Regions from separate parts of the Mesorhizobium sp. M7A.F.Ce.TU.012.03.2.1 genome, predicted to be linked through region 1. Evidence: predicted binding sites of a transcription regulator. Region 1 holds the regulator's gene; the other holds the start of a gene.

The links. Region 1 encodes LexA, which represses DNA repair genes until DNA is damaged. Its sites were predicted from a motif close to TGTTCNNNNTGTGTTCNG; they were not measured.
Region 2: a site for LexA is predicted at 11,028-11,045, ahead of recA (recombinase RecA). Genes of this name have one in related genera too.

What each region holds. Positions count from the first base shown of each region.
Region 1 is NZ_CP034779.1:5,065,969-5,081,405, forward strand. Features, by position in the region: gene trpD (anthranilate phosphoribosyltransferase) at 1-372, shown strand, start outside; gene trpC (indole-3-glycerol phosphate synthase TrpC) at 383-1,195, shown strand; gene moaC (cyclic pyranopterin monophosphate synthase MoaC) at 1,198-1,680, shown strand; gene glp (gephyrin-like molybdotransferase Glp) at 1,680-2,885, shown strand; gene EJ079_RS25110 (alpha/beta hydrolase) at 2,935-3,765, opposite strand; gene EJ079_RS25115 (AMP-binding protein) at 4,076-5,701, shown strand; gene kynA (tryptophan 2,3-dioxygenase) at 5,698-6,534, shown strand; gene kynU (kynureninase) at 6,606-7,853, shown strand; gene lexA (transcriptional repressor LexA) at 8,263-9,003, shown strand; gene EJ079_RS25135 (ComEC/Rec2 family competence protein) at 8,997-11,459, opposite strand; gene gltX (glutamate--tRNA ligase) at 11,562-12,986, shown strand; gene gltA (citrate synthase) at 13,172-14,500, shown strand; gene lpxB (lipid-A-disaccharide synthase) at 14,556-15,437, opposite strand, start outside.
Region 2 is NZ_CP034779.1:5,473,997-5,489,433, reverse strand. Features, by position in the region: gene EJ079_RS27260 (alpha/beta hydrolase) at 1-13, opposite strand, end outside; gene EJ079_RS27255 (cysteine desulfurase family protein) at 250-1,413, shown strand; gene sufB (Fe-S cluster assembly protein SufB) at 1,601-3,118, shown strand; gene EJ079_RS27245 (hypothetical protein) at 3,123-3,413, shown strand; gene sufC (Fe-S cluster assembly ATPase SufC) at 3,406-4,161, shown strand; gene sufD (Fe-S cluster assembly protein SufD) at 4,181-5,449, shown strand; gene EJ079_RS27230 (cysteine desulfurase) at 5,454-6,698, shown strand; gene EJ079_RS27225 (SUF system Fe-S cluster assembly protein) at 6,720-7,112, shown strand; gene sufA (Fe-S cluster assembly scaffold SufA) at 7,216-7,593, shown strand; gene EJ079_RS27215 (GFA family protein) at 7,777-8,274, opposite strand; gene EJ079_RS27210 (TfoX/Sxy family protein) at 8,365-8,688, shown strand; gene EJ079_RS27205 (pseudouridine-5'-phosphate glycosidase) at 8,888-9,805, opposite strand; gene EJ079_RS27200 (carbohydrate kinase family protein) at 9,881-10,825, opposite strand; gene recA (recombinase RecA) at 11,103-12,203, shown strand; gene alaS (alanine--tRNA ligase) at 12,501-15,167, shown strand; gene EJ079_RS27185 (glutathione S-transferase family protein) at 15,213-15,437, opposite strand, start outside.

The sequences.
Region 1 (15,437 bases):
GAGCATGTCTGGGTTGCCCATGGCGACGGCTATGACGAGATTACCACCACCGGCGAGACGCAGGTCGCCGAACTGATCGGCGGCGAGATCCGCAGCTTCACCCTGACGCCTGAAGCGGTTGGGTTGCCGCGCCACAGCAAGGACGAATTGCGTGGCGGCGATGCGGACTACAACGCCAAGGCCTTGCGCGATATGCTGGGCGGCGCCGCCGGCGCCTATCGCGACACCGTGCTGATGAACGCCGGTGCCGGACTGGTTGTGGCCGGCAAGGCGACGACGCTTGGCGACGGCATCGCGGCGGCGGCGCAAGCCATCGATAGCGGCCGTGCCCTGCAAGTGCTCGACAGGCTGGTCGAGATTTCGAACGGATAACGGATAGAGCGTGTCTGACATTCTTCGCAAGATCGAGGCCTACAAGCGCGACGAGATCGCGGCAGCAAAGGCACGCGTGCCGTTGGCCGAAATCAAGGCCCGGGCAAAAGACGCCGACGCACCGCGCGGCTTTCTTGCCGCACTGGAAGCGAAGCGCAAATCCGGCGCCTTCGCGCTAATCGCCGAGATCAAGAAGGCGAGCCCTTCCAAGGGTCTGATCCGTGCCGATTTCGATCCACCGGCGCTGGCGCAGGCCTATGCCAAGGGTGGTGCTGCCTGTCTTTCGGTGCTGACCGATGCACCGTCCTTCCAGGGTGCGCCCGAATTTCTCACCCGGGCGCGAGCCGCCGTCGCGCTGCCGGCGCTGCGCAAGGATTTCCTGTTCGATCCGTATCAGGTCTACGAAGCCCGCGCCTGGGGCGCGGATGCCATCCTGATCATCATGGCCAGTGTCGACGACGTCCTGGCCAGCGAGCTCGAGGCGACGGCCTTCGAACTCGGCATGGATGCACTGGTCGAAGTGCACGACGAGACCGAGACGCAGCGCGCGCTAAAACTGTCGTCGCGGCTGATCGGCATCAACAACCGCAATCTGCGCACATTCGAGACCAGCCTCGACACTTCCATGCGGCTGGCGACGATGGTTCCGGCCGACCGCTTGCTGGTCAGCGAGAGCGGTATTTTCTCGCATGACGACTGCCTCAGGCTGCAAAAGAGCGACATCGGCACTTTTCTTGTCGGCGAGAGCCTGATGCGGCAACAGGACGTCACCGCGGCGACGCGCCTGCTTCTGACAGGCAAGGCTTTGGCCGAGGCCATCTGACGATGGTATCGGGCCTTACCCATCTCGGCGCGCAGGGCGAGGCCAACATGGTCGACGTCGGCGACAAGGACGAAACAACGCGCACGGCGATCGCCGAAGGCTTTGTCGCGATGCAGCCCGAGACGCTGAAGATGATCCTCGCCGGCAACGCCAAGAAGGGCGATGTGCTCGGCACTGCGCGCATCGCCGGTATCATGGCGGCGAAGAAGACGCATGAACTGATCCCGCTCTGCCACCCGCTGCTTTTGACCAAGGTTTCCGTCGACATCGAGCCCGACCATGCTTTGCCGGGCCTGAAGGTCACCGCACTGGCGCGCGTCACCGGCAAGACGGGTGTCGAGATGGAAGCGCTGACGGCTGCCTCGGTCGCCTGCCTGACCATCTACGACATGGCCAAAGCAGTAGACCGCGCCATGGTCATCACCGGCATCCGCCTGGTCGAAAAGACCGGTGGCAAGTCGGGTGACTACAAGGCGAGCGCCTGATGGCGCTGGTTCCTATCGCGGAGGCGCTTGAACGCCTGCTTGATGGCGCGGCGCCTCTAGCCGGCGAAAGCGTTCCCCTGTTCGAGGCTGTGGATCGTGTTCTGGCGGAACCGGTCGTAGCACTTCGCACCCAGCCGCCTTTCAATGCTTCCGCCATGGACGGCTATGCAGCGCGCGCCGCCGACGTCACGTCGGTCCCATCCAGGCTGTCGGTGATCGGCATGGCGCCGGCTGGGCGTGGCTTCGACGGCACGGTCGGCCAGACGCAGGCCGTGCGCATCTTCACCGGCGCGCCGCTGCCCGAAGGCGCCGACACCATCGTCATCCAGGAGAATGTCCGCGATCTCGGCGGCGGCGAAATCGAAGTGACCGAGCCAACGGCGCAATGGCGCAATATCCGCCGCATCGGGCTCGATTTTTCAACAGGCGACATGCTGCTGGAAAAAGGCCGCTTGCTCGACCCGGCGGCACTGTCGCTGGCAGCATCGGCCAACCATCCTCGGGTCAGCGTGGTGAAACGGCCGCTGGTCGCCATCATCGCCACCGGCGACGAATTGCTGCCGCCGGGCAGCGATCTCGGCCCGGACCAGATCATCTCATCGAATGCCTATGGCGTCGCCGCCACCGCACACTCGGTCGGCGCCCGCGCGCTCGATCTCGGCATTGCCGCCGATCGCAAGGATGCTATCGCCGAACTGGTGCAAAAAGCGGTCGCGGCCGGTGCGGATGTCATTGTGACGCTTGGTGGCGCCTCGGTCGGCGATCACGACCTGATCCACGACGTGCTGACCGGCGAAGGCATGACGCTCGGCTTCTGGAAGATCGCCATGCGTCCTGGCAAGCCGCTGATGTTCGGCCGCCTCGGCGATATCAGGTGCATCGGCCTGCCCGGCAATCCGGTGGCAAGCCTGGTCTGCTCGCAATTGTTCCTGAAGCCGCTGCTGGCGCGGCTCGGCGGCCGCAATCATCGCCAGGACATTCGTCCGGCGCGGTTGGGTGCCGCCATGCCGGCCAATGATCTGCGCCAGGACTACGTCCGAGCCGTGGTCAGGGAAGATGACGGCGTGCTGGTGGCGACGCCGTTCGGTATCCAGGATTCCTCGATGCTGAGAATGCTGGCCGACGCCAACGGGCTGATCGTGCGGGCGCCGTTTGCCCCCGCAGCAGCTGCTGGCGAGGCCTGCAGCGTACTGATGCTGCGCTGAAGCAGAACAAGACAAACCATTAATAAAAAAATGGAAAATGATCTCGGCGCTAGCCCGATATCAAGGCGCGGCTCAGTGGGTGGGCCGGATCGGCAAGGCCGTCGACAATGCTGAAATGATGCCGGTCGGGCTCGACCACGGTGCTGGTTGCAGCACCGAGGCCCGTCCAGATGTTGGCAAGCAAGGCGTTCTGACGCAGGAACTCGGCGCGCTCGCCACCACCGGCCCAACAGGTGATGCGGACACCATCCATGGGCCGCAACAGTGCCGGGCTTTCCGCCAACGCCTCGGCCTCGTCGATGGCCAGAATCGCGTTCATCTCGGTGCGCATGATCGGACGCAGATCGTGGACACCCGAAATCGAAACGACATGGCGCACGCGCCGCGCCACATCGTCCGCCAGAGGCGTGGTTGTCGTCACCATCCGGCTGGCAAGATGGCCGCCGGCCGAATGTCCGGTCAGCATCAGCGGCCCGTCGACCATTGCCGCCGCCTTGCCGATCGCCACGCCGATCTCCTGGACGATGCCGGCGATGCGTAAGTCCGGGCACAGCGTGTAGGACGGCATCGCCACGGCAAAGCCGCTGCTGACCGCACCATTGGCGAGATGCGACCAGAAACTCTTGTCGAACGCCTTCCAGTAACCGCCATGGATGAACACCACCAACCCTTTGGGCGTGGCGCTGGGGAGGAAGAGATCGAGCCGATTGCGTCGCCCATCGCCATAGGTGATGTCGAGCCGTGCCCGGCCCTGCGCCGAGAGTGCGTCACGAAACGCTTGCGCAGGCTCCACCCACGCGGCCGGCCATCGGTCGCTGCCGGCGATATTCGCACCGTTGGCATAGGCATCATCCCAATCGTCGATGTGACGTTCGAACATCTGCGCCCTTCCCCAAAAACGGCATCGCTGTTCCGCTAGCAATGGCCACCGCCACGCCATGCGTCAATGCTCTAGGGCAAAAACATTTTAGGCTTGAAACAAATTTCGACTGGTGCGATCCTGCCCGCACGAACAGCCGACAATGGGAGGTCTGCTGTGCTGCCCGAAGCCTGCAAATGGTCACCCCGTTCGGGTGGCGTCGAGCAAGGCGCGACTTGCGGCACGAAGCCTCCTCAAAAAAAGCAGGACCTTCAGATCACTGGTCAGGCGCCTCGCGCACTGGCCGTCCAGCAGACAGGAGAGCGGCGACATGCTTGGGCCTTCAGCGCATATCGACACGTTCACGCGCGATCACCTGCCGCCGCCGGAGCAATGGCCTGAAATCCTGCTCGACGGCTTCGACTATCCCGAACGCCTCAACGCCGGTGTCGAACTGACCGACAGGCTGGTCGAGAAAGGCCTGGGCGACCACACCGCGCTGATCGGCAATGGCCGCCGCCGCACCTACAAGGAACTGTCCGACTGGACGAACAGGCTGGCCCACGCGCTGGTCGAGAATTATGGGGTCGAGCCGGGCAACCGGGTGCTGATCCGTTCGGCCAACAACCCCGCAATGGTCGCCTGCTGGCTGGCCGCCACCAAGGTTGGCGCCGTGGTCGTCAACACCATGCCGATGCTGCGCGCCGGCGAACTCGCCAAGATCGTCGACAAAGCGGAAATCACCGTCGCGCTCTGCGACACCAGGCTGATGGACGAGATGACCGCCTGCGCCAAGGACAGCGCATTCCTCAAGCAGGTCATCGGTTTCGACGGCACCGCCAACCATGATGCTGAACTCGATCGTGCCGCTCTCGACAAGCCGGTGACGTTCACCGCAGTCGACACCGGCCGCGACGATGTTGCCCTGCTCGGCTTCACCTCGGGCACAACAGGCGTTCCGAAGGCGACGATGCATTTCCACCGCGACCTGCTGATCATCGCCGACGCCTACGCCCGCGAAATCCTGGAGGTGACGCCGGACGACATCTTCGTCGGCTCGCCGCCGCTGGCCTTCACCTTCGGCCTTGGCGGACTCGCCATCTTCCCGCTGCGCTTCGGTGCGGCGGCGACGCTGCTGGAGCAGGCGACGCCACCCAACATGATCCACATCATCGAGACCTACAAAGCGACGATCTCTTTCACCGCGCCGACTGCCTACCGCGCCATGCTGAAGGCCATGGATGAAGGAGCGGACCTGTCATCGCTGCGCGTCGCCGTTTCGGCCGGCGAAACCTTGCCTGCTCCCGTTTTCGAAGAGTGGACACAAAAGACCGGAAAGCCGATCCTCGACGGCATCGGAGCCACCGAGATGCTGCACATCTTCATCTCCAACCGTTTTGACGACATGAAGCCCGCGTCGACCGGAAAGCCGGTGGGCGGCTACGAGGCGCGCGTCGTCGATGACGAGATGCGCGAGGTGCCACGCGGCGCGACCGGCAGGCTTGCGGTGCGCGGACCGACCGGCTGCCGCTACATGGCCGATGACAGGCAGAAGGAATACGTGCGCGACGGCTGGAACCTCACCGGCGATACCTTCACGCAGGACGAGGAAGGCTTCTTCCATTTCGCCGCACGCTCCGACGACATGATCGTCAGCGCCGGCTACAACATCGCCGGTCCCGAGGTCGAGGCGGCGCTGCTGGCGCACCCGGACGTCGCCGAATGCGCTGTCATTGGCGCCGAGGACGCCGAGCGCGGCCAGATCGTCGAGGCGCATGTCGTGCTGGTGCAGGGCGTCGCGCCCGACGCCCTCACCACCAAGCGCCTGCAGGACCATGTCAAGGCAATGATCGCGCCCTATAAATATCCGCGATCGGTAAAATTCATCGCCGCCCTGCCCAAGACCCAGACCGGCAAGATCCAGCGCTTCCGGCTGCGCACGGAGAAAATCGATTGAGCGAGCCATACGATCCGGCGTCCGAAGGCGCCCAGATGTCGTTCAAGGAGCGCATGTCCTACAGCGACTACCTGCACCTGGAGAAAGTGCTGGAGGCCCAAACGCCGCTGTCATCGGCGCATGACGAGATGCTGTTCATCATCCAGCATCAGACCTCCGAACTCTGGATGAAGCTCGCTCTGCACGAGATCGGCGCCGCGATCCGTTCCATCCGCGCCGACCGGCTCGAGCCGAGCTTCAAGATGCTGTCGCGCGTTGCGCGGATCTTCGAGCAGCTGAACAATGCCTGGGATGTGCTGCGGACGATGACGCCGAGCGAATACACCGAGTTCCGCGACGCGCTCGGCCAGTCCTCGGGTTTCCAGTCCTGGCAGTATCGCGCCATCGAGTTCATGGCCGGCAACCGCAACCTGGCCATGCTCGGGCCGCACAAGCACCGGCCCGACCTGAGCGGAAAGCTGGAAGCGATCCTGACCGAACCATCGCTCTACGACGAAGCGCTGCTGCTGCTTGCGCGCAACGGATTCGACATCGGTGCCGATGCCAAGCGCACGGGCTGGCGTGAGACGCGAACCGAGAATGAAGAGGTGCTGGTCGCCTGGCAAACCATTTACCGCGATCCGCAGCGCTACTGGATGTTCTACGAACTGGCAGAGAAGCTGGTCGACTTCGAGGATTATTTCCGCCGCTGGCGCTTCAACCACGTCACCACGGTTGAGCGCATCATCGGTCTGAAACGCGGCACCGGCGGCACGTCGGGTGCTTCGTATCTGAAGAAGATGCTCGAGGTGGTGCTGTTCCCGGAACTGTGGACGGTCCGCACCCGGCTCTGACATCGTCGAAATGAAAACAGCGACGCGCGGCGGCGGAACACCCTTCGCGAACAACCGGGGACTGACTGACCATGAGTGGATTTCCTGATCTCGCCGCAGTCGAAGCGATGGATGCCACAGATCCGCTGCGGGCCATGCGCGACCGTTTCATTCTGCCGGAGGGGGTGATCTATCTCGACGGCAATTCACTGGGGGCAGCGTCTCATGCCGTTTTCGGCGAGCTGCAGCAGGCGGCAACCCAGGAATGGGCCCAGGACCTCATCCGAGCCTGGAATACGGCCGGATGGTTCGAGATGCCGATCGAACTCGGCGATCAACTCGGACGCCTGATTGGAGCCGCGGCCGGCCAGACCGTCGTCTGCGACACGACGTCGACCAACATCTACAAGGTGCTGCATGCGGCGCTGGAGATGCGGCCGGGCCGGTCGGTCATCGTCGCCGAGGGTGACAGTTTCCCCACCGACCTGTACATCGCCGAAGGGGTGGCCTCGACACGGGACGGCGTCCTGCTGCGCCTCGCGGGCGTCGACGCGCCCACCATCGAAGAGCTGATCGACGAAAACGTCGCGGTGGTGCTGGTCAACCACGTCAACTACAAATCGGGTGAACTGCGCGACATGGCGGCGCTGACGCGCAAGGCTCATGCGGCCGGAGCGCTGATCGTCTGGGATCTATGCCACACCGCCGGCGCCCTGCCCGTCGAGCTCGATCAGGCAAATGCCGATTTCGCCATCGGCTGCACTTACAAGTACCTCAACGGCGGTCCGGGCGCACCGGCCTTCATCTATGCCGCGCAGCGCCATCACGGCGATATCAGCCAGCCGCTCAGCGGCTGGTGGGGCCATGCGCGGCCCTTTGCCTTCGAACGGGGGTATGTTGCCGGCACCGGTATCCGCCGCTTTCTGTGCGGCACCCAGCCGGTCCTGTCGATGCGGGCGCTCAAAGGCGCGCTTGTCATCTGGAACGACGTCGACATGGCGGCATTGCGAAAAAAGAGCGTCGCGCTGACGGAACTGTTCATCCAGCTCGTCGAAGCAAAGTGCGGCGCCTATGGCCTCACGCTGGAGACCACCCGCGACGCGACCAGGCGCGGCAGCCAGGTGTCGTTCCTTCACGATCACGGCTATCAAATCATGCGGGCGCTGATCGAGCGCGGCGTCATCGGTGATTTTCGCGCGCCATCGACCATCCGTTTCGGCTTCACGCCGCTCTATGTCGGCTACAAGGATGTGTGGCTGGCGGTTGAGGTGCTGGAGGATATTCTGCGCACGGGCGCATGGAAGGACCAGCGTTTCGCCGTCAAGGAAGCCGTTACCTGACGCAACGATCTCCGCGATTTGCCGTCGCCGCCCTCACTGCCCGGCGGATGACGGAGGGCTGAATTCCAGCCACAAATGCCAACAGACGTTGGCGTTTTGGCTCCGTTTCGTTCACGGCAAACGAACGTCCCGAAGATTGATAGCGTCCCTTGTGGAGGTCGATCGGCAGATGATGCCAAGCCTTGGGTCGAGGATGAGCCACAGGTCATTAACCATAATGATTTCAATGTGAGCAGGCGCATTGCCGTGGTTGGCGCCTGTCGATCGCGACCCGCTGGCAAGCCCAAATAATTTCAGCAGCCTTAACAAATTCATTAAACTTTAAACGGTTGCAGAACACAACTGGAACAGATAGTGTTTGTTCTGGGTTTGTTTTTCGATTCTGGTTTCAGGTAATCTGGGGGCCGCCATGCTGACACGCAAGCAACATGAACTGCTGATGTTCATCCATGAACGCCTGAAGGAGAGCGGCATTCCGCCATCCTTCGACGAGATGAAGGAGGCGCTCGACCTTGCCTCCAAATCCGGGATTCATCGGCTGATCACCGCACTTGAGGAGCGCGGCTTTATTCGCCGGTTGCCCAACCGGGCACGCGCGCTGGAAGTGCTGCGATTGCCGGACTCGATCGCGCCCGGCCTCAACGCGGCAAAGAAGTTTTCGCCAAGCGTCATCCAGGGCAGTCTCGGTCAGGGTGGTGCCCTTGGCCGGCAGATCAAGCCGGCGCCTTCGCGGATGCCCTCGCCCGGCAATGATGACGATGCGGTCTCCGCCGTGTCGATCCCGGTCATGGGCCGTATCGCCGCCGGTGTGCCGATCGATGCCATCCAGCATCAGACGCATTCGATCTCGGTGCCGCCGGACATGATCATGGGCGGTGCCCACTATGCGCTGGAGGTCAAGGGCGACTCGATGATCGAGGCCGGTATCTTCGACGGCGACACCGTCATCATCCGCAATGCCGACACGGCGAACCCCGGCGAGATCATCGTGGCGCTGGTCGATGAAGAGGAAGCGACGCTGAAGCGGTTCCGCCGCAAGGGCGCTTCGATTGCTCTCGAAGCCGCCAATCCAGCCTATGAAACCCGTATTTTCGGGCCGGACAGGGTCAAGGTGCAAGGCAAGCTCGTTGGCCTGATCCGCCGCTACTGAGGCGGCTGCGTTTCAGCCACTGGCTTCTCGGGTCTCTTGAAGGGTGGCAGCCCCCTCGCCTCGCGCGAGAATTTGCGTTGCGCATGCCAGGGCCGGTATGGGCTGTCCACGGCGAAGCTGATCGTCGCCGGCGTGGTCGCCGATTGGCGATCGAAGAAGATCGCGGCACTGCCTTTGCGAGCCAGTTGCCGCTTGGTGATGACGAGAACCAGCGGGTTGTGACAGGCGTCATACGCGGTGGCGTCATTGATGACGATCAGCTCGGCGAAACCGCAGGCTTTCCAGGTGTCCTTGCGGTCCTCGACATAGGCAATGATCGCACCGGACGTGTGCCTGGCCACGCAGACGCCTGAGGTGCAATAGAACGGCGATCCCGGCGGTAGCTCAACGGCATCCGCGACGTCGAATTGCCCGTCGCCCTTGTCGAACACCTCCGGCACGACGATGGTTTCGGATATTAGTGCGCGTTTCCAGTTGTCGACGGTGAATTCGTTCGGCCGAGCGCGGCTGACGGCGAGTTCGCCACCGCCGATCGGCAAGGCAACCAGTCGGGCGTCCTCCGAGATCAGCACATCCGGCGTGCGCGTATCCGAGACGGTCAGCAAGCCTGCCAGCGCGAATGGCAGAGCAGCGAGCCGCAGCCAAGTTGTCGCCATTGTCGCGATGACCAGGGCAATTGTCACCAGCAGGACAGATTGCTGCGAAATCAGCCCAACCGCATCGACAGGCGAACGTTCGGAGATCCAACCCGATATGGCGATCATCACCGTCAGACCCTTGCCCATCAGGTAGAGGGCCGGCCAATCCAATCCGAAAGGCATCAGCAGCGCGCTTGCGACAGCCAGGAACATGACGACGGTGACGATCGGCATAACCGCCAGATTGGCGAACAGGCTGAGCGGCGACACACGCTGAAAATGCCAGATGGCAAACAGCGTCGTGGCGCTGCCGGCGATGATGGAGGTCATGGCAAGGCCGGTTGCCGCGAGCACGAACTTTCGCGTCAGGAAACCGGGCATGGATCGCTTTGGGGGCGGCGGTCTTGCTTTTCCCGCGCGGTGAACGGCCCAGCCGGCATAGGCGCCGACCAGAGCCGCGGTCGCGGCGAACGACATCTGAAAACTCGGGCCGACCACCTCATGCGGCGACACCACGATGACGGCGATCGCCGAGATCGCCAGATTGCGCATGGTGAGTGCTGCTCGATCGAACAGCACGGCAATCAGCATCACCGCCAGCATGATGAAGCTGCGCTCGGCGGCAACGACGACTCCAGAGATGATGAGATAGGCCGCGATCGAGAACAGTGCGGCGACGGCGGCATACTTCTTGACCGGGCGACGCGCGGAAAAGTCGGGAAACAACGCGAAGGCGCCGCGCAGCAAGCCCATGATGGTGCCTGCGACCAGCGCCATGTGCAGTCCCGAAATCGAGATGATGTGGTAGATGCCGGTACGTCGCATCGCCTCATTGATGTCATCGGGAATGCCGGCGCGCACGCCGACGATCAGCGCCGCGGCGATCTCGCCTTCGGCGCCGCCGACGCTCGCCCTGATATGGTCGGCGATGGCCTCGCGGGCATTTTCCACGCTAGAGGAAATTCGGGCCGGCAGCGACATGTCGCCACCATCGCTGACGACAAGCTTGGGGTTGCCGAGAAAGAACCCGCTGCCGCCGATGCCGGCAAAATAGCTGTCGAAGGAGAAATCATAGCTGTCCGGCCGCACCGGCCCGGTCGGCGGCAAAAGCTTGGCATATCCAGTGATGAGGGAGCCTGCGGTCACGTCAGCCGGGATCTTGCGTGCCGAAAGCCGCACCCGTTCCGGCGCATAGCGCAGTTTCGGTCTTGCGGTCGATGTCACGTCGATGGTCAGCCGGATACGGCCAGTTTCCATCCGGTCGAGCGAGACGACGCGGCCGGTCACCTGCGTCGAGATTTCCGAGCCCAACATTTGTGTGCCCGCACGCCACGTCTCGACCTTGGCAGCAAGCAGTCCTAGGGCGCACAAAAGCGCCGCCATGAAACACAGATGGGTCTTTGGCCATGAGCGCGAGACCAGCGCACAGATCCCCGTCAAGATGACAACCGCGACAGGTCTCGCAAAGTCGGGTTCAGCCGTCAGCGAAAAATAGCCGATCGCTCCGATCGCCAGGCAGACCGGCACCAGCAGGAAGGCCACGCCCCGGTCGAGTTCCAGGCTCGCCGCCGTGTTCACGCTGTGGCGCAGGCGAGGCAGTGATGTCAGGCTGATTTGCCGGCGCACGCGAACGATCCTGCCGGTTTCGGCAACAGGAACAGAGGCGGCGACATCCGCTTGCAAGGGCGCCTTGCCGGGATCCGGCACAAGGGGCGATGGCGGCGGTAATGGGGCTGGCCGAGGCGCAAACAGGGACCGTTCGCTGACGCCGATGGCAGCGTCCTCGCCCTGATCCGAGCCCCAGCCTCGTCCAGCCATCGGGTCTGCCCCTTGCGCCCTCGACACCCTATGCTACATGAACGCCGGGCGCGCGAAAGCCCGCGCAACCGCACCCCGCTTCAGATGGTTTCCGAGAGTTCCATGTCCGACAAGGTCGTCACCCGTTTTGCCCCTTCGCCCACCGGCTATCTGCACATAGGCGGCGCGCGCACGGCGCTGTTCAACTGGCTGTATGCGAAGCACACTGGCGGCACGATGCTGCTGCGCATCGAGGACACCGACCGCGAACGCTCCAATGAAGCCGCGACGGCTGCCATCCTCGACGGGCTTTCCTGGCTTGGCCTGAGCTGGGACGGCGAGCCGGTGTCGCAGTTCGAGCGTGCGCCGCGCCACCGCGAGGTGGCTGAGGAGCTCGTGCGCAAGGGCAAGGCGTATTATTGCTATGCCACGCCGGCCGAACTGGAGGCCATGCGCGAGGCTGCCAGAGCCAAGGGGCTGCCGCCCCGCTATGACGGCCGCTGGCGCGACCGCGACCCCTCTGAGGCGCCCGCAGGCGTCAAGGGCGCCATTCGTATCAAGGCGCCGACCGAAGGCGAGACCATCGTCCATGACCGTGTCCAGGGCGAGGTGCGCTTTCCCAACAAGGATCTCGATGACTTCATCATCCTGCGTTCTGACGGCAATCCCACTTACATGCATGCCGTCGTCGTCGATGATCATGATATGGGAGTCACCCATATCATTCGCGGCGACGATCATCTGACCAACGCCGCTCGCCAGACCGTGATCTACAACGCCATGGGCTGGAACGTGCCGTCCATGTCGCACATCCCGCTGATCCACGGCGCCGATGGCGCCAAGCTGTCGAAGCGGCACGGCGCGCTTGGCGTCGAGGCCTATCGCGCCATGGGCTACCTGCCGGAGGCGCTGCTCAACTACCTGGCGCGCCTCGGCTGGAGCCATGGCGACGACGAGATCATGTCGATCAAGGACATGATTTCCTGGTTCGATATCGGCGATGTCAACAAGGGTGCGGCGCGCTTCGACTTCGCCAAGCTGGAGGCGATCAACGGCGCGCATATGCGCCGCATGAGCGATGCCGAACTGTTCGACATCTTCATCACTACCCTGCCCTATCTCGAAGGCGGCCCGGCGATCGCCGCGCGCCTGAACGACAGCACCAAGGCGCAGTTGCTGGCAGCGCTTCCGGGCCTGAAGGAGCGCGCCAAGACGCTGGTCGAGCTCGTCGATGGCGCGGCCTTCCTGTTCGCCACGCGCCCCCTGCCGATCGACGACAAGGCGGCCCTTCTGCTTACCGACGATGCCCGCAAGATCCTGCGCAGTGCTCACGAAGCTTTGAACGGGCTTGCGAGTGACTGGACAGCCGCCTCGGCGGAGGCGGCGATACGCGAGGTGGCAGCGGCCGGCAGTCACAAGCTGGGCGCGGTGGCCCAGCCTTTGCGCGCTGCGTTGACCGGCAAAAGCACCTCGCCGGGCGTGTTCGATGTGCTCGCCGTGCTCGGCCGCGAGGAAAGCCTGGCGCGCATCTCAGATCAAATCGATTAGGAGCAAACTGGCCCAAGAAGATTGGCATTGAAAGGCGGGTTTCGCAGTGCAACATTAGGCCTTGGCCCAATCTGGCACGCACCTCCTGAAATGCGGTGGCGAATACGCGCATTGCGGTGATTTTCGACGTGTCGCTCTGCAGAATTTTGCCTTTGCCGGCATGAGGAAACAAGAAGGAGTTTGCAATGACCGAAGCTGCGAAAAAAATGGATTTGGGCGGCAAGACCCAGGAGGCCACGGCAACGATTGCATTCGCCGGCAAGACCCATGAATTCAAGGTGCGAAGTGGTTCGGTCGGGCCTGATGTCATCGACATCGCCTCGCTCTACTCAACCACCGGCGCCTTCACTTACGATCCCGGCTTCACCTCGACGGCAAGCTGCGAGTCCGAAATCACCTTCATCGACGGCGACGCCGGCATCCTCCTCCACCGCGGCTATCCGATCGACCAGTTGGCCGAACATGGCGACTTCCTCGAGGTCTGCTATCTCCTGCTCTACGGTGAATTGCCGACCAAGGCGCAGAAGGACGACTTCGACTACCGCGTGACGCGCCACACCATGGTGCATGAGCAGATGTCGCGCTTTTTCACCGGCTTCCGCCGCGACGCGCACCCGATGGCGGTGATGTGCGGCGTGGTCGGCGCGCTGTCGGCCTTCTACCACGACTCCACCGACATCTCCGACCCCTACCAGCGCATGGTTGCCTCCATGCGGCTGATCGCCAAGATGCCAACGATCGCGGCGATGGCCTACAAATACCACATCGGCCAGCCCTTCATTTACCCGAAGAACGAACTGAACTTCGCCGCCAACTTCCTGCACATGTGCTTTGCCGTGCCGTGCGAGGAATACAAGATCAACCCGGTGCTGGCGCGCGCCATGGAACGCATCTTCATTCTGCACGCCGATCACGAGCAGAACGCCTCGACCTCGACCGTTCGTCTCGCCGGCTCGTCGGGCGCCAACCCGTTCGCGTGCATCGCCGCCGGCATCGCTTGCCTGTGGGGCCCAGCGCATGGCGGCGCCAATGAAGCGGCGCTCAACATGCTTGGCGAGATCGGCCATGTCGATCACATCCCCGAGTTCATCGCTCGCGCCAAGGACAAGAACGACCCGTTCCGCTTGATGGGCTTTGGCCACCGCGTCTACAAGAACTACGATCCGCGCGCCAAGATCATGCAGAAGACGGCGCATGAGGTTCTGGGCGAGCTCGGCATCAAGGACGATCCGCTGCTCGACATCGCCATGGAACTGGAAAAGATCGCGCTGACCGATCCCTATTTCATCGAGAAGAAGCTCTACCCGAATGTCGACTTCTATTCCGGCATTACGCTGAAGGCGCTGGGTTTCCCCACCACCATGTTCACCGTGCTGTTCGCGGTCGCCCGCACCGTCGGCTGGATCGCACAGTGGAAAGAGATGATCGAGGATCCGCGCCAGAAGATCGGCCGCCCGCGCCAGCTCTACACCGGCGCGCCGGAGCGCGACTACGTGCCGATCGCCAAGCGGTGAATTGGGAGTAGGGATCGGGCAGTAGGCAGTAGGGTATGGTCAATTTCCCTACTCCCTACTGACTATTCCCTCTCTTGATATACCGTATCACCACCTGCGCGGCGATCTCGCCGGACGGTCTATCCGTCGCCATGCGCCGCGTGATCTCTGCAAATCCATTCTTCTGCCAGGCGCGCATGCCGCTGTCGGCGAACAGGGCTTCCAATTGCCGGGCCAGATTGTTCGGCTTGATGTAGCCGTCGTAGAATTCCGGAATAAGCGCTCGATCCGATATCAGATTGGGCAGCAGGGCCGACCAGACTGAAACGAGGTACGGCGCCAAGACGCGAGCAACCGGGTCGAGCCTGTAGCAGGAAATCATCGGCACTCCGGCCAGCGCCAGCTCCAGCGATACCGTCCCGGACGCGATCAGCGCCGCATCGGCTTTGCCGAAAGCCTGCCATTTGCGCTGGGGATCGACGATGATCTCAGGCTTTTCATCCCAGCGGTTGACGGAGAATTTGACGAGCTCGGCGACATGCGGAACGGTCGGCAGCAGCAGCCGCAGGCGGTGGCCACGCGCACGCAGAATCGACACCGTCTCGCCGAACGGGTCGAGCAGCCGCCGTACCTCGCCACGCCGCGAACCGGGCAGGACGAGCAGGGTCTTGACGCGATCAGGAGAAAGGTCGCGCGGTAGTTCCTGCGCCTTGGCTGCGGCCAGCAAACCCGCATCGTGGGTCAGGCGATGCCCGACATAGGTGCCCGGTGGCCCGCCGAGCCGCTCGAGCTCCTTGACCTCGAACGGCAGGATGCAGAGGATGTGGTCGACATAGGGCTTCATCGCCACCGCCCTGCCCGGCCGCCACGCCCACACGCTCGGGCAGACATAGTGGATGATCGGAATCGACGGGTTGGCCGCACGCACCTTTTTGGCGACGCGCAACGAAAAGTCCGG
Region 2 (15,437 bases), 410 kb from region 1:
TGACCTCAGGCATAAAATACTCCACTTGGTAATACGAACGCGCGGTGCCTGGAACGTTTCCTCTGGCCTTGACGCAGGGCGAGCGTCTTCTTAGAAGCTAGTTTAGAATTGTTCAAAACTGAGTGGCAAGACATCGAGCCCGGCCACCCGCGCCGCAAGCCGCGTAAATAGGACGGCTCGCCTTGGAATTTCAAGGAAATAACGCCATACGACAGCGGAATGGCTTCTGACGGGATTTGACGGACGAAAATGGCCGGAATACGCGCCTATCTCGACTACAATGCCAGTGCGCCGCTGCTTGCCGTGGCCCGCGAGGCTATGGTTGCGGCCCTTGACGTCGCGGCCAATCCGTCATCGGTTCACGCCGAGGGGCGCGCGGCCCGCCGCCTGATCGAGACCGCCAGGCGTGACGTGGCGGCGCTAGTCAACGCCAAGGCGGAGCATGTCGTGTTCACCTCCGGTGCCACGGAAGCAGCCTCGACGCTGCTGTCACCCGACTGGCAGATGGGGCGCGGCACGGTGCGTATGAGCCGGCTTTACGTGTCGGAGGCCGATCATCCCTGCCTGTTGAACGGCGGACGGTTCCCCGCAGCGCAGGTGACGCGGATCGGCGTCGACGCCAACGGCATCGCCGACCTCGGCGCCTTGGCGTCGGCGCTCGGCGGTCACGACAAGAGCGAAGGCCTGCCGCTGGTCGCCATCCACGCCGCCAACAACGAAACCGGCGTCATCCAGCCGATCGATCGCATCGCCGGGATCGTCAAGGCGGCGGGCGGTATCCTTACAGTCGACGCCGTGCAGGCCGCTGGGCGTGTTTCCATCGATCTATCAGCGGGTTACGCCGATTATCTGATTCTGTCGTCGCACAAGATCGGTGGTCCCAAGGGCGTCGGCGCCATCGTCGCCGCCTCTGACCTGATGATGCCGAAGCCGTTGATCAATGGCGGCGGCCAGGAGAAGGGCCATCGCGGCGGCACCGAAAACCTCGCTGCCATTGCCGGTTTTGGCGCGGCCGCCCGCGAGGCCCTGGCCGGATTGCCGGCCATGGATGCGGTGCGCCAGCGCCGCGACGAGATCGAGGCCATCGTCAAATCGCTGGTGCCGGACGCGGAAATCTTCGGAACCGGTGCGCCAAGGCTTGCCAATACGGCATTCTTCGCTATTGCGGGCGTCAAAGCCGAAACCGCGCAGATCGCCTTCGATCTGGCCGGTGTAGCGCTGTCGGCCGGCTCTGCCTGTTCGTCTGGCAAGGTCGGACCGAGCCATGTGCTGAAAGCCATGGGGTACGGCGACAGTCTCGGCGCCTTGCGGGTGTCGATCGGACCGGCGACCGGCGCGGAAGACATCGAGCTGTTTCGCGTCGCACTGGCGGGAATTACCGCACGTAGGGCGGATAGAGAACGGGCCGCGTAGCGGTTGGACGAATTTGGGCCTTTCGGCCTGGTAGAGCCGTGCGTTTCATGCTGGCCGGGTGAATTCCCGGTCGAAGCGCACTATATTAAACTTACGCTGCCGCGAGCACCTCTTCGGGGTTCGTTTTTGGCGGTGCCATAGTTTGAAAACTGTCGGGCCTTGACCCCGGCGTGGATGGAGAACGCATATGCCTGCTGTGCAGGACACGATCGATCGGGTCCGAAAGATCGACGTCGACCAATACAAATACGGATTCCAGACCGAAATCGCGATGGACAAGGCCCCCAAGGGCCTCAGCGAAGACATCATCCGTTTCATTTCGGCCAAGAAGGACGAACCGTCCTGGATGCTGGAATGGCGTCTGGAAGCGTATCGCCGCTGGCTGACGCTTGACGAGCCGACCTGGGCGCGCGTCCACTATCCGAAGATCGATTTCCAGGACATCTATTTCTATGCGGCGCCCAAGAGCACGCCCGGCCCGACCTCGCTCAGCGATGTCGATCCCGAACTGTTGAAAGTCTACGAAAAGCTTGGCATTCCGCTGCGGGAGCAGGAAATCCTTGCCGGCGTGCAGAAGACCGACGCCTCGGAGCTCGAGGAAGTCAGCGACAATGTCTACAAATCGGGCCGCGTCGCTGTCGACGCCGTGTTCGATTCCGTCTCCGTCGTCACCACCTTCAAGAAGGAACTGGCGCAGGCCGGCGTCATCTTCTGCTCGATCTCGGAAGCCATCCGCGAGCATCCGGAGCTGGTGAAGAAATATCTCGGCTCGGTCGTGCCGACCTCAGACAATTACTACGCCACGCTGAATTCGGCTGTGTTCACCGACGGCTCGTTCGTCTTCGTGCCCAAGGGCGTGCGCTGCCCGATGGAGCTGTCGACCTATTTCCGCATGAACGAGAAGAACACCGGCCAGTTCGAGCGCACGCTGATCATTGCCGAGGAGGGGGCTTACGTCTCCTATCTCGAGGGCTGCACGGCGCCGCAACGCGACGAGAACCAGTTGCACGCGGCGGTCGTCGAACTGGTAGCGCTCGACGATGCCGAGATCAAATATTCCACGGTGCAGAACTGGTACCCCGGCGACGCCGAGGGCAAGGGCGGCATCTACAACTTCGTCACCAAGCGCGGCGACTGCCGTGGCGACCGCTCGAAGATTTCGTGGACGCAGGTCGAGACCGGTTCGGCGATCACCTGGAAATATCCGAGCTGCATCCTGCGCGGTGACGATTCCCAAGGTGAGTTCTATTCGATCGCGGTGTCGAACGGCTACCAGCAGGTCGACAGCGGCACCAAGATGATCCATCTCGGCAAGAACACGTCGAGCCGCATCATCTCCAAGGGCATCGCCGCCGGCTTCTCGCAGAACACCTATCGCGGCCAGGTCTCGGCGCACCGCAAGGCGACCAACGCCCGCAACTTCACCAACTGCGACAGTCTGCTGATCGGCGACCAGTGCGGCGCGCACACCGTGCCCTACATGGAAGCCAAGAACTCGACGGCGCAGTTCGAGCACGAAGCGACGACGTCGAAGATTTCCGAGGACCAGAAATTCTATGTCATGCAGCGCGGTATCCCTGAAGAGGAAGCGATCGCGCTGATCGTCAACGGCTTCGTCAAGGACGTCATCCAGCAACTGCCGATGGAGTTCGCGGTCGAGGCACAGAAGCTGATTGGTATCTCGCTGGAAGGTTCGGTGGGTTGATTAGATGGAACGGCGCTCCTGGAAGTTCTTCGCGCGAATCGAGAGCTTGATAGTCGTCGTTCTGGTGCTCTTGCTGACGCTGGCTATTGGAGGTGCCGTGGTGGCTCTAATTGGCGCAATGTTTGGCTTGAGTTCGGTGAAGAATATTGGTGGTTCGATTGCGGGCCTAGGCGCGGCTGGGTTTTTTGGCTGGATGTTCGTTGCGGGCAAACTAGCGCGCTTGTCTCCAAGGGGATCCCGTCAAGGGCAGAGCGTCGAGAACACCAAGAACACGAAAGTAGAAAAGAATGCTTGAAATCAGAAATTTGCACGCCCGCATCGTCGACGATGGCACCGAAATCATCCGCGGCCTGAACCTGACGGTGAAAGCCGGCGAGGTCGCCGCGATCATGGGGCCGAACGGCTCGGGAAAATCGACGCTGTCCTACATCCTCGCCGGCCGCGAGGACTATGAGGTGACCGAAGGCGACATCCTCTACAACGGCCAGTCGATCCTCGAAATGGATCCGGCCGAGCGCGCTACATCAGGCATCTTCCTCGCTTTCCAGTACCCGATGGAGATACCGGGCGTCGCGACCATGGAATTCCTGAAGGTGGCGATGAACGAGCAACGCAAGGCGCGTGGCGAGGAGCCGCTGAAGATCCCGGAATTTTTGAAGCGCGTGAAGGAAGCCGCCGCCTCGCTCAGCATGGACATGGCGATGCTCAAGCGGCCGCTCAATGTCGGCTTCTCCGGTGGCGAGAAGAAGCGGGCAGAGATCCTGCAGATGAAGCTGCTGGAGCCGAAACTGTGCGTGCTCGACGAGACCGATTCCGGCCTCGATATCGATGCGCTGAAGATCGTGTCCGACGGCGTCAACGCGCTGCGCGCGCCGGACCGGGCGTTCCTGGTCATCACCCACTACCAGCGCCTGCTTGAGCACATCGTGCCCGATAGCGTGCACGTTCTCTACAAGGGCCAGGTCATCAAGTCCGGCGACAAGTCGCTGGCGCTTGACCTGGAAGCCAATGGCTATGCCGGCGTGATCGGCGAAGCCGCGTGAGATGCCAGAGGTAATACCGATGAACATGCACACACAACCGCAGCGGACACCGGCCGAGACAGCGTTGATCGACGCGTTCGGCGACCGGCTGTCGCTGCTGCCCGGCGACGGCGCGGTGATGCTGAAGCGCGACGACGCCATCGAGACGATCAAGCACGGCCTGCCGACGCGGCGTGTCGAATCCTGGCATTACACCGACCTGCGCCGGTTGCTGAATACCGTGCCGGACTTCGACCCAGCCGCCATGGCCAAAGCCATTGCGCCGATCGTCGACGGTTCCACCGTGGTGTCGATCCTGAACGGCAAGTCCGACGCCAAAGTGCCGGTTCTTGAAGGCGTCTCTTTCCAGCGCCTTTCGGAAAAGCTGATCGACGGCAGCGCAGCAGCTGGGCTCGACCCCTATGGCAGCGACGACGCCATCGGCGCGCTGAACACGGCTTTCGTCGCCGACGGGTATTTTGTCGACATCGCCGATGGTGTGGAACTTGAAAAGCCGGTCGAGCTGCAGAACCTGCAGGCCGGCGGCCAGACCCATGTGCGCCTGGCCGTTCGTGTCGGCGCCGGCGCCAAGTCCGTCATCGTCGAACGTCAGACGGGTGACGGCGCTGCCTTGGGCAGCTCGGTCAGCCAGCTGGTGCTCGGCGAGGGCGCCGAGGTGACGTGGCTGATCGTCCAGGAGCAGCCGGAAACGGCGACGCATCTGGCGCAGTTCAAGGCCCATATCGGCAAGAATGCGAAACTGACGTTGTTCGTCATGAACGCCGGCGGCAGACTGGTGCGCCAGGAGATCATGGTCAGGACGACTGGCGAAGGCGCCGATTTCAAACTGCGCGGCATCAACCTCCTGGCCGGCGACACCCATACCGACGTGACCATGGTGCTCGACCACGCCGTGCCGCACACGACCTCGACGGAAGTTATCCGCAACGTGGTGACGGGCAAGGCGCGCGGCGTCTTCCAGGGTCGCATCAACGTCCATCAATATGCGCAGAAGACCAACGCCAAGATGGCCTGCAACACGCTGCTGCTGTCGGATGACGGCGAATTCTCGACCAAGCCGGAGCTTGAAATCTTCGCCGACGACGTGATTTGCGGCCATGGCGCGACGGTCACCGAAATCGACCACAACCATCTGTTCTACCTGATGGCGCGTGGCGTCGACGAGAAAAGCGCGCGGGGCTTGCTCGTGAAGGCGTTCGTCGCCGAGGTGATCGAGGAACTGGACGATGAAGCGATCGTCGAGGCGCTGGAAGCGCGGCTCGACGGCTGGTTCGCGGCGCACGGGTGATTTGATGAACGCACCGGGCAAGATCGGAGATTTCTACGACGTCGAAGCGATCCGCCGCGATTTCCCGATCCTGTCGCGGGAAGTCTATGGCAAGCCGCTGGTCTATCTCGACAATGGCGCCTCGGCACAAAAGCCGCAGGCGGTGCTCGACGCCATCCAGCACGCCTATAGCCAAGAATACGCCAACGTCCATCGCGGCCTGCATTTTCTGTCGAACGCCGCGACCGATGCCTACGAAAAGGCGCGAGAAACGGTGCGCCGTTTCCTCAACGCGCCGAGCACCGACAACATCATCTTCACGTCGAACACAACCTCGGCCATCAACACGGTCGCCTATGGCTATGGCATGCCCAACATCGGCGAGGGCGACGAGATCGTGCTGTCGATCATGGAGCACCACTCCAACATCGTTCCCTGGCATTTCATCCGCGAGCGGCAGGGCGCCAAGCTGGTCTGGGTGCCGGTCGACGATCTCGGCGTCTTCCACATCGAGGAATTTGAAAAGCGGCTGACCAGCAAGACAAAGCTCGTTGCCATTACCCACATGTCGAACGCGCTTGGCACTGTGACGCCGATCAAGGAGATCGTGCGCATCGCGCATTCGCGTGGAATTCCCGTGCTGGTCGACGGCAGCCAGAGCGCTGTCCACATGCCGATCGATGTGCAGGATCTCGACTGCGACTTTTTCGTCTTCACCGGGCACAAGGTTTATGGCCCGTCGGGCATCGGCGTGCTCTACGGCAAGAAGGACATTCTCGCTGGCATGCGGCCCTTCATGGGCGGCGGCGAGATGATCGAGGAGGTGACGGAAGACATCGTCACCTACAACGAGCCGCCGCACCGCTTCGAGGCCGGCACGCCGCCGATCGTCCAGGCGATCGGGCTGGGTGCTGCCCTCGACTACATGGAATCGGTCGGTCGCGAGCGCATTGCAGCCCATGAGGAAGACCTCAAGAACTACGCGCATGAGCGGCTGCGCTCCATCAATTCGCTGCGCATCTTCGGCGATGCGCCCGGCAAGGGCGCCATCATCTCGTTCGAACTGCAAGGCATTCATGCGCATGACGTGTCGATGGTGATAGACAGGCAGGGCGTTGCTGTCCGCGCCGGCACCCATTGCGCCCAGCCGCTGTTGAAACGGTTCGGCGTAACCTCCACATGCAGGGCATCGTTCGGCATGTATAATACCAGGGCCGAAGTCGACGCTTTGGCCGAGGCGCTTGAAAAAGCGCGCAAATTCTTCGGATGACGATTTTTTTGGGTGACGACCATGGATGATGCAAGCATCTCTGCCGAGACCACTGCGGAAACCGCGCCCAATGCGCTGGTTTCGGGATCGGCCATTCCAGCCGACGAACTGGCGCGGCTGACCGACGACATCGTTTCGGCGCTGAAGACGGTCTACGATCCGGAAATCCCGGCCGATATCTACGAGCTCGGCCTGATTTACAAGATCGACATCGAGGACGACCGCTCGGTCAAGATCGACATGACGCTGACCGCTCCGGGCTGCCCTGTCGCCGGCGAAATGCCCGGCTGGGTGGAGAATGCCGTCGGCGCCGTCGAAGGCGTGTCCGGCGTCGAGGTCAACATGACTTTCGACCCGCCATGGTCGGCCGATCGCATGTCGGAAGAGGCGCAGGTGGCGGTGGGTTGGTACTAGCCCGACAGAGGCTGGCACACTTGCACCAAGGATAAAACTTCACCATTTTAGGTGAGGAATCATTCGGCAGGCCTTGAACCTGCATGGAATGGAAGGAAAAAGAATGGGACGCTTTGCCGTCATCACGATGACCGAAAAGGCCGCCGACCGGGTGCGGGAGATTGTCGCCACCCGCGAGAATGCGCATGGCATCCGCCTCGGCATCAAGAAGGGCGGCTGCGCCGGCATGGAATACACGGTCGATTTGGTGACCGAGCCCAACACCAAGGACGACCATATCGAGCGCGATGGCGCCCATGTCTATGTCGCACCGGAAGCAGCACTTTTCCTGTTCGGCACCGAGATGGATTTCGAGCAGACGACGCTGCGCACCGGTTTCACCTTCCACAATCCGAACCAGAGCTCGGCCTGCGGTTGCGGCGAATCCGTCGAACTGAAGCCGGCCGACCTGAAGGCGCTGGCAGAGGCACGCGCTTCCTGAGTTTTTCCTTCGCCCCATTTACGGGGAGAAGGTGTCACGAAGTGACGGATGATAGGCAGCGCCGGCCTCTCCAAAGTTAGCGCCGCCCCTCATCTGCCGGCGTTCGTCGTTCGAGGCCAAGCAATTGGCTTTCCGTCCGCTGCGCGGATCATTCCTCACCTCTCCGAAACGGCGCGAAGAAATTCACTCCACCCACATGCCCGTCCGCTTGTGCCAGTTGGCGATCGATTCCTCGGGATAGATGTCGAAGACCTTGTCATGCTTGCCAACCACCGGCTCCACCCAGTTCGCCTTGTATTTCAGCATGAGGTGCACCTTGCTTGGCGGAATGGGTAAATCGCTGTCGATCGCCGAAGCGAAGGGATGCACCAACTCCGGCCATGTCGGGTCGTAGAGCCAAAGGGCTGAGCCGCATTTCTTGCAGAAATTGCGCTCGCCGGTTGAGATTTCGCAATGCGGATGCTCGTCGCCCTCGATCTCCGCCCGAAAGACGCCGAGGCTGCGCTTGCCCCTGATGTTCAGTGTTTCGTTGTCGGCACCGAGATTGATGGCAAACCCCCCGCCGCCCTGCTGCTTGCGGCAGATCGAGCAGTAGCACAGCATGAATGGCGCCGGCGTGTGGCTCTCCACCTCGAAACGGACGGCATTGCAGCGGCAGGAGCCTTTGAGCAGAACGGGCATAGCGGGAAACTCCGATCGACCTCACACAACCTGTCAGCATGATTTTGGTTGCGCGATGACAAGGCCAAACGCCGGTGACATGATCGCGGCATGGACAATGAACGCATCGCCGAACTGTTCGAGGGCCTCGGCCCTGTCAGCATCCGAAAACTGTTCGGCGGCAAGGGCATCTATTTCGACGGTGTCATCGTCGCCATCGTGCTGCGTGGCGAATTGCTGTTGAAGGCCGACGAGCAAAGCGTGCCCGAGTTCGAGGCCGCCGGCTGCACGCAATGGACCTATACCGGCTCGCGCCACGGCAAGCTGGTCGCCATGCCCTACTGGAGCGTTCCAGACAGCGCTTTCGATGATCCCGACGAGATGACGGTGTGGGCACGGCGGGCGTATGAGGCGGGGCGTCGGGCGGGGAAGTAGATTCCCGCAAGCGCGAGGCCACCCCCTCATCCGTCCGCTTCGCGGCCACCTTCTCCCCGAGGGGAGAAGAGGTCGACGTCGGCGCTGCAAGCTCCTCTCCCCCCTCGGGGACCCCTCGGGGAGAGGTCGGATTGCCCCGAATTGCTCTTTGCAATTCGGTCTCGGCAATCCGGGTGAGGGGGACCTTCGCTGCGTGACCCTAAAGCGCCTTGGCAATCCTCGCCGCCAGCCGCGCATTATTCTCGACCAGCGCGATGTTCGTCTTCAGGCTCCTGCCGCCAGTCAGTTCGAGAATCTTTCCCAGCAGGAACGGCGTCACCGCCTTGCCGGTCACGTTGAGCGCCTCGGCGGCCTTCTGCGCGGCCTCGATATAGCCCGCCATCTCCTCAGCCGGGATTTCATGGTTTTCCGGCACAGGATTGGCAATCAGCATGCCGCCGGCGAGCCCCAGCGCTGCCCTCGTCTGGTAGAAATGCGCGATCTCTTCCGGCTCGTGCAAGGTCAGCGGCGCGCGGAACGGCGAATGCCTGGACCAGAAGGCCGGCATCGTCTCGCAGCCAAGGCCGACCACCGGCACGCCGCGCGTCTCCAGCACCTCCAGCGTCTTTTCGATGTCGAGGATGGCCTTGGCGCCGGCCGAGACGACGATGACCGGGGTGCGCGCCAACTCGTCGAGATCGGCGGAAATGTCAAAACTCTTTTCGGCGCCCTTGTGCACGCCGCCGATGCCGCCGGTGGCGAACACTTTTATGCCGACCATATGCGCCGCGATCATCGTGGCGGCGACCGTGGTGCCACCGGTGCGCCCTTGCGCCACGGCAAAACCGAGATCGGCGCGCGACAGCTTCATGGCGTCGCCCGTCATCGCCAGCGATTCGCGCTCGCCGTCCGAAAGCCCGATCTTGATGCGGCCGCCAACCACGGCGATCGTCGCCGGCACGGCGCCGCCATCGGTGACGATCTTTTCGACATCGGCCGCCATGGCGCCATTGTCGGGGTAGGGCATGCCATGGGTGATGATGGTGCTTTCCAGCGCCACCACCGGCCGGCCGGCAGCGAGAGCCTGCGCCACCGGCGCGTGGATGTCGATGAGGGGGCGGGCGGTCTCAGGGGTCATCAGGGTCTCCAATCCGGAATGTGGCGCGTCCGTCGGGACACCAGGCAACATCGCGGCACTATGAATTCGCCGGTCTCATGCCACTTCCCTGGCATCCGGCACAAGAGCCAGCGCTTCCGCGAAGCTTGAGGCGGTGAACTCGGGAACGGCGTTGGCGCTTTCGATGGCAAGCGTCGCCGCGGCGATGCCTTCGCGCAGGGCCACCCGCAGCGGCAGTCCGCGCAGCAAGGCAGCGACCGTTGCGCCCGCCAGCGCATCACCGGCCCCGGTGACGTCAGCGACCTTTCGGGGATTGGGCGGCATGATCGAAAAGGCGCCTGTTTCATCGAACCCCAGCACGGGCGCCTCGCCCGCCGTGACCACGCCACTGACGAGGCCGCTGCATCGCAACCCGTCGACGACCTCGCGCTCCCTGGCATTCGCGGCGACGCCGGCCAGAACCATGGCCTCGCGCCGGTTCATGAAGACGAGCGAGAGCTCCTTCAGCACCGGTATCAACCGCACCGCCTTGGCCGGCGAGATGGCAATGGCGAAAACCGGCTTGCCCGCGGCGAGCGCGACCAGCCGTTCCAGCGCCGCCGTCGGCAGGTTGGCGTCGCAGAACACGGCATCGGCGGCCGCGATTGCTTCGCGCACCCTGGAGCGGCGAATCTGTTTGGGAAAGGCCAACTCATAGAGCGCCATGTCGGCGAAGCCGACGATCAGCTCGCCCTCGCTGTCGATCAGCGCCGTGTAACTCGGCGTCGTGCGGTCGAGGAAGACCGCCGACAGGTCGGTAATGCCTGTCTCGGCGATGGCTCGCGAAACGGTTTCGGCAGCGGCATCGCCGCCGCGAACCGACATCAGCGACGCGGAGACGCCGCGCCGCACGGCGCTGCGCAAAGCATTGAAGACGCCGCCGCCGACATCCTCGCGCATTGTGCCCGGATTGGAGGCGGCAGGCACGTAAGCGCCGGACACCTGGCCGCGTCGGTCGATATGGGCGCCGCCTATGGCCAGTATTTTCACGGATTTCAGCATGCCGGCGATATGACCTTTGTTATTCCAGCCGCACAAGCGCTAGGTGCGACGGAGCTTCGCATGCGAGGCGGCGATTCGGCAGGTCGAAACAACCGAGCCGTCTGGCCCAACGTGCGGTGCATTCCTGATCGAATCCTTGGACAAAAAAAGAACAAATCCGGATATTGTTTGTTTTTCAGATATTTGACCCCTCTTGCCAAATGAGAACAAAAAAGGTACAAATAGGCAGGGATTACGGATTGTCCGGCCTTCATTGACGACCAAGGGGTGATGTATCATGGCTCAGAATTCTTTGCGGCTGGTAGAGGACAAGGCAGTGGACAAATCAAAGGCTCTGGATGCGGCGCTGTCGCAGATCGAGCGGGCTTTCGGCAAGGGCTCGATCATGCGGCTCGGCGCCAACGATCAGGTCGTCGAGATTGAAACGGTGCCGACCGGCTCGCTTGGTCTCGACATCGCGCTTGGCGTCGGTGGCCTGCCGCGCGGCCGCATCATCGAGATCTACGGGCCGGAAAGCTCGGGCAAGACGACGCTTGCCCTGCACACCGTTGCCGAAGCCCAGAAGAAGGGCGGCATCTGCGCCTTCGTCGATGCCGAGCACGCGCTTGACCCGGTCTATGCCCGCAAGCTTGGTGTCGATCTTGAAAATCTTCTGATCTCGCAGCCGGACACCGGTGAGCAGGCGCTGGAAATCTGCGACACGCTGGTGCGCTCCGGCGCCATCGACGTGCTGGTGGTCGATTCGGTCGCGGCGCTGACGCCACGCGCCGAAATTGAAGGTGAGATGGGCGATTCGCTGCCCGGCCTGCAGGCCCGCCTGATGAGCCAGGCGCTGCGCAAGCTGACCGCGTCGATCTCGCGCTCCAACACCATGGTCATCTTCATCAACCAGATCCGCATGAAGATCGGCGTCATGTTCGGCTCGCCTGAAACCACCACCGGCGGCAATGCGCTGAAATTCTACGCTTCGGTGCGCCTCGACATCCGCCGCATCGGCTCGATCAAGGACCGCGACGAGGTTGTCGGCAACCAGACCCGCGTCAAGGTGGTCAAGAACAAGCTGGCGCCGCCCTTCAAGGTGGTCGAATTCGACATCATGTTTGGTGAGGGCGTCTCCAAAACCGGCGAACTGGTCGATCTCGGGGTCAAGGCTGGTATTGTCGAGAAGTCTGGCGCCTGGTTTTCCTATAACTCGCAGCGTCTCGGCCAGGGCCGCGAAAATGCCAAGCTGTTCCTGCGTGACAATCCCGACACGGCACGCGAGATCGAGTTGTCGATCAGGCAGAATGCCGGGCTGATCGCCGAGAAATTCCTCGAGAATGGCGGCCCTGAGCGCGGCGATGATGACGGTTTCGAGGAAGAATCCGGCGCGATGTAACAGTTTCGTGCGCGATGCCGGCCGGAGTTCGGCCATAATCGCGTTCTATTATCTCAGGCTTATGTAATCGAGTTCCGTGTTATTGCGTTTCGAAACCGCCGGCCCAGTGCCGGCGGTTTTGCGTTTCGGCGGCGAAACCAGGCCGGGTCGAATGGCCGGCAAAGGCCGTGGATTGGACCAATTCCGTGTTTCTGGACAGGGTGAAGCGCGGCGGCTAAAAGGCCAAGTCCTAATCTTCTAAAACGCAGAGCCCATTTCCGCCGGTTGGCCCGGCGGCTTTTCCAAAAAGGCAGCATCATGAGTGGCGTGAACGAAATCCGGTCGACATTTCTCGACTACTTCCGGAAGGAGGGTCACGAGATCGTCGCGTCGAGCCCGCTGGTGCCGCGCAACGACCCGACGCTGATGTTCACCAACGCCGGCATGGTGCAGTTCAAGGACGTCTTCACCGGTCTGGAGAAGCGGCCCTATTCGCGCGCCTCGACCGCCCAGAAGAGCGTTCGCGCCGGCGGCAAGCACAACGATCTCGACAATGTCGGCTACACCGCGCGCCATCTGACCTTCTTCGAGATGCTCGGTAATTTCTCCTTCGGCGACTATTTCAAGGAGCGCGCCATCGAGCTTGCCTGGAACCTGATCACCAGGGAGTTCGGGCTGAACAAGGACAAGCTGCTGGTCACCGTCTATCACACGGACGACGAGGCGGCCGGCTTCTGGAAGAAGATCGCCGGTTTTTCCGACGACCGCATCATTCGCATCGCGACCTCGGACAATTTCTGGGCGATGGGCGACACCGGACCGTGCGGGCCGTGCTCTGAAATCTTCATCGACCGCGGCGAACACATCTGGGGCGGCCCTCCCGGCAGCCCGGAGGAAGATGGCGACCGTTTCCTGGAATTCTGGAACCTGGTGTTCATGCAATATGAACAGGTGACGAAGGAGGAGCGCATCGACCTGCCGCGTCCGTCGATCGACACCGGCATGGGCCTGGAGCGCATGGCATCCATCCTGCAAGGGGTGGAAAGCGTCTTCGAGACCGATCTGTTCCGTCACCTGATCGACGCGGCCTCGTCCGCGATCGGGCATGGTCCCGACAAGGAGACGGTCGCGTCCTACCGGGTCATTGCCGATCATCTGCGTTCGTCCTCCTTCCTGGTGGCGGACGGCGTGCTGCCTTCGAATGAAGGCCGGGGCTATGTCCTGCGCCGCATCATGCGCCGCGCCATGCGCCATGCGCAGCTGCTGGGTGCCAACGAACCGCTGATGTGGAAGCTGGTGCCGGCGCTGGTGCGCGAGATGGGCCAGGCCTATCCGGAGCTGCTGCGCGGCGAACAGTTGATCACCGAGACGCTGAAGCTCGAGGAGACCAGGTTTCGCAAGACGCTGGTGCGCGGCCTCGGCCTGCTCTCCGAGGCGACGGAGACGCTGCATGCCGGCGACATGCTGGACGGCGAAACGGCCTTCAAGCTCTACGACACCTATGGCTTCCCGCTCGACCTGACGCAGGACGCGCTGCGCCAGCGCAGCATCTCGGTCGATCTTGCCGGCTTCACCAACGCCATGGAGCAGCAGAAGGCCGAGGCGCGAAAGCATTGGGCAGGCTCCGGCGACGCGGCGACCGAGACCATCTGGTTCTCCGTGCGCGAGAAGGCGGGCGCCACCGAGTTCCTCGGCTATGAGACTGAAGCTGCCGAAGGCATCATCCAGGCGCTTGTCCGGGACGGCAAGGCTGTCGACAGCGCCGGCAAGGGCGACGCCGTGGCGATCGTCGTCAGCCAGACGCCGTTCTATGCCGAGTCCGGCGGCCAGATGGGCGACACCGGCATCATCTCAGGCGAAGGCTTCTCGATCGAGGTTTCGGATACGCAGAAGAAGGCCGATGGGCTGTTCGTCCATGTCGGCAAGGTGGCCAGCGGCACGGTCAGGACCGGCGCCGCCGTCGAGCTGAAGGTCGACCATGCCAGACGCTCGAGGTTGCGCGCCAACCATTCCGCGACGCATCTGATCCATGAGGCGCTGCGCGAGGTGCTGGGCAGCCATGTCGCGCAGAAGGGCTCGCTGGTGGCGCCCGAGCGCCTGCGCTTCGACATCTCGCACAACAAGCCCATTTCACCGGAGGATCTCGAAGAGGTCGAGCGCATGGCCAACGAGATCGTCGTCCAGAACGGCCCGGTGTCCACGCGCCTGATGTCGGTCGACGATGCCATTGCCGAAGGTGCCATGGCGCTGTTCGGCGAGAAATACGGCGACGAAGTGCGCGTCGTGTCGATGGGCACCGGCGTTCACGGCACCAAGGCCAACCGGCCCTATTCGGTCGAGCTCTGCGGCGGCACGCATGTCCGGGCGACCGGCGATATCGGCCTGGTGCGTGTCGTGTCGGACAGCGCGGTCGCGGCCGGCGTGCGCCGCATCGAGGCGCTGACCGGCGAAGCCGCGCGCAAACATCTCGACGAGCAGGACCGGCGTTTGAAGGCGACGGCGGCCGTGCTCAAGATTTCGCCGGCCGATGTGCCGGCGCGCGTCGAGACGCTGCTCGAAGAGCGCAAAAAGCTTGAGAAGGAACTGACCGAGGCGCGCAAGAAGCTGGCGCTGGGCGGGGGATCGTCAGCCGATGCTCCAGCCGCCAATGAGACGGTCGCCGGTATCGGCTTCCTCGGCAAGACGGTCTCCGGTGTCTCGCCGAAGGATTTGAAGCCGCTGGCCGATGCCGGCAAGAGCTCGCTCGGCTCCGGCGTCGTCGTCTTCGTCGGCGCCGGCGAAGACAACAAGGCAAGCGTCGTGGTGGCCGTCACCGACGACCTCATCGGCCGCTTCAGCGCCGTCGACCTTGTCCGCGTGGCCTCCGCCGCATTGGGCGGGCAGGGCGGCGGCGGGCGGCCCGACATGGCCCAGGCCGGTGGCCCCGACGCTTCCAAGGCCGATGATGCGATTGCAGCAGTGAGGGCGGCACTCGAAGCGGCGTAGGCTAGTGGGCTGAATTTAAAGCAACAGTTGGCGGGACGTCCCTTATCAGCCGACTTTTTCAGTCTGCGCAAAGGTCGGCCGGGCGACGATGCGTGCATACCAATCCTGGATATCCGCAAAGCGCGCAAGCAAATCTTGCCCCTCGCTGACCTTGACGAAATAGGCAATGATCGGCGCCGCGTGCAGGTCGGCCAGTGTCAGTTGCTCGCCAAGCAGCCACGGACCTTGTGGCTTCAGCGATCTCAGCACCGTCTCAGCCTGAGCAAGGCC